Regions from separate parts of the Pseudomonas sp. D(2018) genome, predicted to be linked through region 2. Evidence: predicted binding sites of a transcription regulator. Region 2 holds the regulator's gene; each other region holds the start of a gene.
The links. Region 2 encodes sigma-54, which starts transcription at its own class of promoters, with help from an activator protein. Its sites were predicted from a motif close to ANTGGCATNNANNTTGCTNT; they were not measured.
Positions count from the first base shown of each region.

Region 1: the regulator sigma-54 is predicted to act here: its motif matches at 1,069-1,088, upstream of FFS60_RS26305 (ammonium transporter).
Region 3: the regulator sigma-54 is predicted to act here: its motif matches at 655-674, upstream of glnK (P-II family nitrogen regulator).
Region 4: the regulator sigma-54 is predicted to act here: its motif matches at 787-806, upstream of FFS60_RS23885 (circularly permuted type 2 ATP-grasp protein).

Region 1 is NZ_SCOK01000071.1:725-2,924, forward strand. It holds gene FFS60_RS26305 (ammonium transporter) at 1-955, opposite strand, end outside; partial or broken gene FFS60_RS29305 (methyl-accepting chemotaxis protein) at 1,286-2,200, opposite strand, start outside.
Region 2 is NZ_SCOK01000002.1:311,601-313,800, reverse strand. It holds gene lptB (LPS export ABC transporter ATP-binding protein) at 1-166, shown strand, start outside; gene FFS60_RS03160 (RNA polymerase factor sigma-54) at 314-1,810, shown strand; gene hpf (ribosome hibernation-promoting factor, HPF/YfiA family) at 1,895-2,200, shown strand, end outside.
Region 3 is NZ_SCOK01000012.1:116,392-118,591, reverse strand. It holds partial or broken gene FFS60_RS10735 (YifB family Mg chelatase-like AAA ATPase) at 1-157, opposite strand, end outside; gene FFS60_RS10730 (accessory factor UbiK family protein) at 196-459, opposite strand; gene glnK (P-II family nitrogen regulator) at 874-1,212, shown strand; gene FFS60_RS10720 (ammonium transporter) at 1,247-2,200, shown strand, end outside.
Region 4 is NZ_SCOK01000052.1:20,009-22,208, reverse strand. It holds gene FFS60_RS23890 (peroxiredoxin) at 1-396, opposite strand, end outside; gene FFS60_RS23885 (circularly permuted type 2 ATP-grasp protein) at 840-2,200, shown strand, end outside.

The DNA.
Region 1 (2,200 bases), on a different contig from region 2:
CCATGCCGATCAGGTAGGCCAGGCCGGGGTGGTAGAGGTCCAGTCCCGGAGCCACCGAGATGATCCCCACCAGGCCGCCGGACATCATCCAGTAAGGTTCGCGGGTGGTCAGGTAGGCGCCGATCAGGCCGCCGGCAAAGCCCATCAGGGTGTTGAAGGCGAAGGCGGAGAGGGTGGTGGGGGCGCCGTAGATGTTGATCCATTGGGCGCCGGAGCTGTAGATGATGCAGCCGCCGAGGAAGCCGAAGAAGCCGACGATGATCAGCATCAGGCCCACCACGCTCATCGGCATGCTGTGGCCGACGATGGCGTTGGTGCTGCCGTCCGGGTTGAAGCGGCCGATGCGGGCACCGAGGTTGATCACCACCGCCAGGGCGAAGAACCCGGCGATCACGTGGACCACGCCCGCGGCGCCGACGTCATGGTAGCCCCACTGCACGGTCAGCCAGCCTTGCGGGTGCCAGCCCCAGGCGGCGCCGAACAGCCAGAGCACCGAGCCGAGCAGGATGGTCATGACGATGAAGGCGCTCATCCGTGCACGCTCGATGATGGCGCCCGAGAGGATGGAGCCGGTGGTGGCGGCGAACAGGGCGAAGGCGCCCCAGAAGATGCCGGTGGCGTTGTCCTTGATGTTCGGGCCCATGGACTGGCTCCAGGGCATCGCCGCCTTCAGGGCGTCCATGCGCGGCACGAAGCCGTCGGGGAAGGCGTTGTAGATGGCCCAGCCGAAGAGGAAGAAGGTGGGGACGATGAAGCCGAACGCGAGGATGTTCTTCACCCCGGCGGCCAGTGCGTTCTTCAGGCGTGAAGCGCCTATCTCGTAAGACAGGAAGCCGGCGTGGATCAGGATCATCAGGGCGATGCACCACCAGTAGAATATTTCCATATTCAGCGTGTTGGTCATCTCGATCAGACCCTGCAACTCCTCCAGGGTCGGTGTTTTCTGTTCTTCCATCACTCAATCCTCGATACGAATTCGTTGGAATAGCGTTGGTTGGCAGATCGAGTGGGACACGTGCCTGGAGGCTTCTTGTTTTTATCGCCGCGCAAGAAAAGTGCGTATTGGGAAAGGCAATCCTTGTGCCAGTGTCTGGCATCGCGCCATTACCCCTGGCTCGCGCGGCGTTTCGCGAGCGGAGCGATACCCAGCACCGGGGATCGATGGGTTTCGCCGGCTCGCGAACGCCGCCCGACCCATCCTGCGGGCTGGGCTTGAATGCCCCGTTTGTAGTCATCCTCCCGGCATCACGCCTGAAATTGGGTCGTTTTCTTAGCGATGTTGCTGCAGCATCGCCTGGATCTGCTGCACCGACTCCTGGGTCCGCCGCGCCAGGTTGCGCACCTCGTCCGCGACTACCGCGAAACCGCGCCCTTGTTCACCTGCCCTGGCCGCTTCGATGGCTGCATTGAGCGCCAGCAGGTTGGTCTGCTCGGCGATGCCCCGGATCACCCCGGCCACCTGGGCGATCTGCCCGTAGGTGGCCTGGATGTTCGCCTGCTCACGTTCGTGCAGGTTGGCGGCGGCTTTCTCGTCGCTGATCTCGCGCACCGCGCCGGTGACGTACAGCAGCCGGCCACGGCTGTCGCGCAGGCAGCGGCCACGTTCGCGGAACCAGACTTCGCCTCGGGTCTTGTGGCGCATGCGGTACTCCACCGCGTAGAAACCGTCGCCGCTGCTGTCCACCATCGAGGCGTTGAAGGCCTTCATCACCGCCTTGAGATCGTCCTGGTTGACCACGCCGAAGTAGCTGTCCCAGCCATCGGGGAATTCGTCGTGCTGGTAGCCGATGAGTTCGCGGAACTGCTCGGACCAGCGGATCAGGTTCTGCGGATGGTCGGGGTCGCCGTTGACCACGTTCATCGCCCAGCAGCCTTCGGTGAGGGTGCGTTTGGTCAGCTCCCAGACCTTGCGCTCTTCGTCCCATTTTTCCCGTTCGGCTTCCAGGGCATCGAACTGCTGTTCGCGTTCCTGCAGCTCGCCCTGCAAGCGGGCATTCTGCGCCTCGACAGCGGCCAGCCGTCGGCTGAGCGCGGCGTATTCCTCGACGCTGCAGGGCGGCGAGGGCTGGTCCTCCGCCTGGCGGCGGATGCCCTGCAGTTCACGCCAGTCGCGTTGCAGCCGCTCCAGGCTGCTGAGCAGCCGGGGCTGGCGTTGCAGTTGGGGCGGCGTGGACGCCGCGCCTGGGTCGCTGGACAGTTG
Region 2 (2,200 bases):
GATCGGCGTACTCATCACCGACCACAATGTCCGCGAGACGCTCGATATTTGCGAGACGGCCTACATTGTCAGTGACGGACAACTGATCGCCGAGGGGGATGCGGAAGCAATCCTGGCCAACCAGTTGGTGAAGGAAGTCTATCTGGGCCACGAGTTCCGCCTGTAGCGTCCCGCGGCCTTGCCTACAAGACCGGTTGCGTAAGCTAGGAAAATCCTTCAAGGTCAGGCATATAATTTGCTTCCTGGTGGCGCTACGGCGCCCTGTAGTGGATGGCGCGCAAGCGCCGGCGAATAAGGTGCTAAGCCCTCTGCCATGAAACCATCGCTAGTCCTAAAGATGGGCCAGCAGCTGACGATGACCCCGCAGCTGCAACAGGCCATCCGCCTACTCCAACTCTCCACCCTGGATCTCCAGCAGGAGATCCAGGAAGCGCTGGAGTCCAACCCGATGCTCGAACGGCAGGAGGATGGCGACGACTTCGACACCTCCGACCCGATGGCCGAAGGCGACCAGTTGCCCAACTCCGGCAATCAGGAGACCAGCTTTCAAGAGTCCAGCGTCGAGACCAATGCCGAAGCCATGGAAGACGGCGAATGGCACGAACGCATCCCCAGCGAACTCCCGGTCGACACCGCGTGGGAGGACGTCTACCAGACGAGTGCCAGCAGCCTGCCGAGCAACGATGACGACGAGTGGGATTTCACCTCGCGCACTTCGGTTGGCGAGAGCCTGCAGAGCCATCTGCTCTGGCAGCTCAACCTGGCGCCCATGTCCGATACCGACCGCTTGATCGCGGTCACCCTGATCGACTGCATCAACAACGATGGTTACCTCGAAGAGTCACTGGCCGAGGTCGTCGAGGCATTCGACCCCGAACTCGGCATCGAACTGGATGAAGTCGAAGTCGTCCTCCACCGCATCCAGCAGTTCGAGCCCGCCGGCGTCGGCGCCCGCGACCTGCGTGAATGCCTGATCCTCCAGCTGCGCCAGTTACCTACGGGAACCCCCTGGCTGACTGAAGCCCAGCGCCTGGTCAGCGATCTCCTCGACCTGCTCGGCAGCCGCGACTACAGCCAGCTGATGCGACGCATGAAGGTCAAGGAAGATGAACTTCGCCAGATCATCGAACTGATCCAGTGCCTGAATCCGCGGCCCGGTTCGCAGATCGAAGCCAGCGAGCCTGAGTACGTGGTACCGGATGTCATCGTTCGCAAGCACAACGAACGCTGGCTGGTGGAGCTGAACCAGGAAGCCGTGCCGCGCCTGCGGGTCAACCCACAGTACGCCGGTTTCGTTCGCCGCGCCGACTCCAGCGCCGACAACACCTTCATGCGCAACCAGCTTCAGGAAGCGCGCTGGTTCATCAAGAGCCTGCAGAGTCGCAACGAAACCCTGATGAAGGTCGCCACCCAGATCGTCGAGCACCAGCGCGGCTTCCTGGAGTACGGCGATGAGGCGATGAAGCCCCTGGTCCTGCACGACATCGCCGAAGCCGTGGGCATGCACGAGTCCACCATCTCGCGCGTAACTACCCAGAAATACATGCACACTCCCCGCGGAATCTACGAGCTGAAGTACTTCTTCTCCAGCCACGTCAGTACCTCGGAAGGCGGCGAATGCTCGTCTACCGCGATCCGCGCCATCATCAAGAAACTGGTCGCAGCGGAAAATCCGAAAAAGCCGTTGAGCGACAGCAAGATCGCTGGTTTACTGGAGGCACAGGGCATTCAAGTGGCCCGTCGCACAGTAGCCAAGTATCGCGAATCCCTTGGGATAGCGCCTTCCAGCGAACGGAAGCGACTGATGTGACGCGGAAATTGACCCACGCCAAAGTGTTCCGGTGGCAGGCCCGTTAGCCTGTCTCTTATACACGGGCAATAAGGAGAAAGCGGTATGCAAGTCAACATCAGTGGACATCAACTGGATGTGACCGACGCCCTGCGCGATTATGTCGGCGAGAAACTTGGCCGGCTCGAGCGCCACTTCGACAAGATCACTAATGTGCAAGTCATCATGGAGGTCGAGAAACTGAAGCAAAAGATCGAAGCCACCTTGCACATCGCCGGCGGGGAGGTCGTGGCCAATGCGGAACATGAAGACATGTACGCCGCCATAGACCTGCTCACCGATAAACTTGACCGCCAACTGATCAAACACAAGGAAAAGCAGTTGAATCGCCAGCAGGGCGCTACGGCCCGC
Region 3 (2,200 bases), on a different contig from region 2:
TCGCGCTGCGCACACGGTCCTTGCTTTCCTTTACGGCCGCTTCCGGAAGGCCCACCAGGGCCAGGGACGGCAGGCCATTGGCAAGGTGGGCTTCGACGGTCACGGCAGGGGCTTCGACGCCGACCTGCGCGCGGCTGTGGACGATGGCCAGGGACATTGATCACTCCTTGATCGGTCCGCCGGGCCGGAGCGGGATCACTCCGCCGGCGGCGGGTTCAACTTGGCTTCCAGTTCCGCGACCTTGGCTTCCAGGGCTTCCAGGCGTGCGCGAGTGCGGGCGAGGACCACCATCTGGCTGTCGAACTCGTCGCGACTGACCAGGTCAAGCTTGCCGAAGGCGCTCTGCAGCAAAGCCTTGAACTGGGTCTCGACCTCGGCGCGGGGCAGCGGGCTGTCGCTGCTGAACAAGCGCGAGGCAGTGGCGGCGAGGGTATCGAGCAGGGCTTTGGGCGGCAGCATGGTGGGTTTCCGTAGGTGAATGGGCGGCAGTCTACCACGGTGCTCCCGGGGGCCGGACTGGCGATGGGCGGCGCACACTTTTTGAGCAGGGTGCTGGGGCGTTGCGCACTGCTTTGGTGCGATCAGGGTGCGGTTCCGGTCTCTCCGAACCGGCATTCGGCCAGTATCTGCTTGAAAAAAGGCACTTTGTTCGGAGCTGGCAAGAAATCTGCTTGGAGGTGGGCGACGCATGCACCGATGCAGTTCCGGTGCACCGGGCGAGGCGGGGGAGTGTTTCGCCAGAAGCGGTTGGTTGATGTCGGCGTGCCGAGGCAGGGCGGGCCGATGCATTACAAAAGCCAGACACTGCGCTTAGACTTGAGCCGGGTTCGCGTTTTTCCTGGGGCAAGTCAACCAAACACGGGAGAGAGTTTCATGAAACTAGTCACCGCCATCATCAAGCCTTTCAAACTCGACGACGTGCGTGAGTCGTTGTCGGAGATCGGTGTGCAGGGCATTACCGTCACCGAGGTCAAGGGCTTCGGACGGCAAAAAGGCCACACAGAGCTGTACCGTGGCGCCGAGTACGTTGTCGATTTCCTGCCGAAGGTGAAGATCGACGTGGCCATTGCCGACGATCAACTGGATCGCGTGATCGAGGCCATCACCAAGGCAGCCAATACCGGCAAGATCGGTGACGGCAAGATTTTCGTCGTCAATCTGGAACAGGCCATCCGTATCCGTACCGGCGAAACCGGCACAGACGCGATCTAAGCCTCCGAACCCCAACGCCCCAGGAGAAAACAACATGACTCTGCGTAAAGCCGCAGGGCTAGGAGCCCTTTTGTCCCTCGTTACCCCCGGCCTGGCCATGGCCGCCGACGAGGTCGTGCTTAACAGTGGTGACACGGCGTGGATGATCGTCGCTACTGCACTGGTGCTGTTCATGACCATCCCCGGCCTGGCGCTGTTCTACGGCGGCATGGTGCGTTCCAAGAACGTTCTGTCGGTGATGATGCAGTGCTTCGCCGTCACCGGCCTGATCAGCATCCTCTGGGTGGTCTACGGCTACAGCCTGGCCTTCGACACCACCGGCATGGAACAGGGAGTGATCAACTTCAACTCCTTCGTGGGCGGCCTGTCCAAGGCCTTCCTCAGCGGCCTGAACACCAGCAGCCTGGTGTACGCGATTCCTGAGAGCGTGTTCATCACCTTCCAGATGACCTTCGCCATCATCACCCCGGCCCTGATCGTGGGTGCTTTTGCCGAGCGCATGAAGTTCTCCGCCATGCTGATCTTCATGGCCGTCTGGTTCACTCTGGTCTATGCCCCGATCGCCCACATGGTGTGGAGCGGCAATGGCGGCCTGATGTGGGACTGGGGCGTGCTGGACTTCGCCGGTGGCACCGTGGTGCACATCAACGCCGGTATTGCTGGTCTGGTGTGCTGCCTGGTGCTGGGCAAGCGCAAGGGCTATCCGACCACTCCGATGGCTCCGCACAACCTGGGTTACACCCTGGTCGGCGCCGCCATGCTCTGGGTGGGCTGGTTCGGCTTCAACGCCGGTTCCGCAGTAGCCGCCAACGGCACTGCCGGCATGGCCATGCTGGTTACCCAGATCGCCACCGCCGCCGCCGCCCTGGGCTGGATGTTCGCCGAATGGCTGACCCACGGTAAGCCGAGCGCTCTGGGTATCGCTTCCGGTGTGGTCGCCGGCCTGGTTGCCATCACCCCGGCTGCCGGCACCGTCGGCCCGATGGGC
Region 4 (2,200 bases), on a different contig from region 2:
GAAGGTCGCGCGCAGGGCTACGCCTTCGCGGCGGTCAATGATGCCCAGGGCGCTGGACAGCTCGTGCCGGGTGTCGGCCAGCCAGGGGAAGCTCAGGCCTTTCAGGTCCTTGTGGTCGCGGCGCCAGGCGAGGTGGACGAACTCGCTGTCAGTGGATGCACCGATCAGCTGAGTATCTCGGTCGTTGAACTGCTCCAGCAGGTCGCCGAAGGCCCTGATTTCGGTCGGGCAGACGAAGGTGAAGTCGTTCGGCCAGAAGAACAGCACCTTCCACTTGCCACGGTAGCTGTCCTGGTTGACCCGCTTGAAGGCGCTCTCAGGGCTGGGTGCGTGTTCCGAATCATGGTCCACCGCCTGCAGGTCGAATGCCGGCAGTTTGTCTCCGATGGTGAGCATGGCAGGTTTGCTCCAAGGCAGGATGGAGGCACTGGAATGGAGCAAGTATGGAAGGCTCCCGGGAGCTTGGAAAATGTGCTCGGGCTATACCGTCCATAGAAGGCGCTCCGTGACCATAGGTCGACGAGTTATAGGGCAAATTCCAAATCGCAACATATGTATAGAACAATCGGACCCTAGTGGTCACACAAGGCCGGACTAGACTGTCTGTTCCAGGGATGGCGGTGCCCCCAGGCGCAATCAGGGGAACACCTCGCCGTCGCAATCCGTCCAACCCTGTATCGCCGCCAAATAGGGCGGCGCGGTCAGTTCCGCTTCGCGGGCTGCACCAGACTGGGGCGCGACGACTATGCGTGTGTTGCAAGTTGTTGAAATGCAAGCGGTTGTTGCGATGGCACGGGGCTTGCGACTGCAAAACGGCCCGTGGCGACAAGGAGTTAGGCATGTCCCGCACTTTTTATGACGAAATGTACGACGCGAGTGGCGAATGCCGTCCGCACTACCGGGAATTCGCACGCTGGCTGGCGGACACGCCCCAGGAGCTGTTGGCCCAGCGACGTCGTGATGCCGACCTGCTATTCCACCGTGCCGGCATCACCTTCACCCTCTATGGCGACGAGCAGGGCACCGAGCGCCTGATTCCCTTCGACACCATTCCTCGTTCCATCCCCATGAGCGAGTGGCGGGTGGTGGAGAAGGGCTGCATCCAGCGCGTCAAGGCGCTGAACATGTTCCTCGCCGACCTCTACCACAACCAGCGGATCATCAAGGCCGGGATCATTCCCGCTGAACAGTTGCTGGCCAACGAGGGCTATCAGATCGCAATGCAGGGCCTCGACTTGCACCGTGACATCTATGCCCACATCGCCGGGGTGGATCTGGTCCGCGATGGCGACGGCACCTATTACGTGCTGGAAGACAACCTGCGTACCCCCAGCGGTGTCAGCTACATGCTGGAGGACCGCAAGATGATGATGCGGCTGTTCCCCGAGCTGTTCGCGGCGCAGCGCATCGCCCCCATCGACCACTACCCGAACCTGCTGCTGGATACCCTGAAAAGCTCGAGCCCGCTGGACAACCCCAGCGTGGTGGTACTGACTCCCGGCCGCTTCAACAGCGCCTACTTCGAACACGCCTTCCTGGCCCGCGAGATGGGTGTGGAGTTGGTGGAGGGCGCCGATCTCTTCGTGCGCGACGACCGCGTGTACATGCGCACCACCTCCGGCCCGCAACCGGTCGACGTGATCTACCGCCGGCTGGACGACGCCTTCCTCGACCCGCTGGCCTTCAATCCCGAATCCATGCTCGGCGTGCCTGGCCTGCTGGCCGCTTACCGCTCCGGCAACGTGGTGCTGGCTAACGCCATCGGTACCGGGGTGGCGGACGACAAGTCCATCTATCCCTATGTCTGCGACATGATCCGCTTCTACCTGGACGAGGAACCGATCCTGAAGAACGTGCCCACCTGGCAGTGCCGCAAACCCGAAGACCTGTCCCACGTGCTGGCCAACCTGCCCGAGCTGGTGGTCAAGGAAACCCAGGGTTCCGGCGGCTACGGCATGCTGGTGGGGCCCGCCGCCAGCAGCAAGGAGATCGAGACCTTCCGCGAGCGCCTCAAGGCCCGCCCCGAGGCCTACATCGCCCAGCCCACGCTGTGCCTGTCCACGTGCCCGACCTTCGTCGAGCAGGGCATCGCCCCGCGCCATATCGACCTGCGTCCCTTCGTGCTCTCCGGGCGGGAGACTCGCCTGGTACCTGGCGGCCTGACCCGCGTGGCACTGCGTGAGGGCTCCCTGGTGGTGAA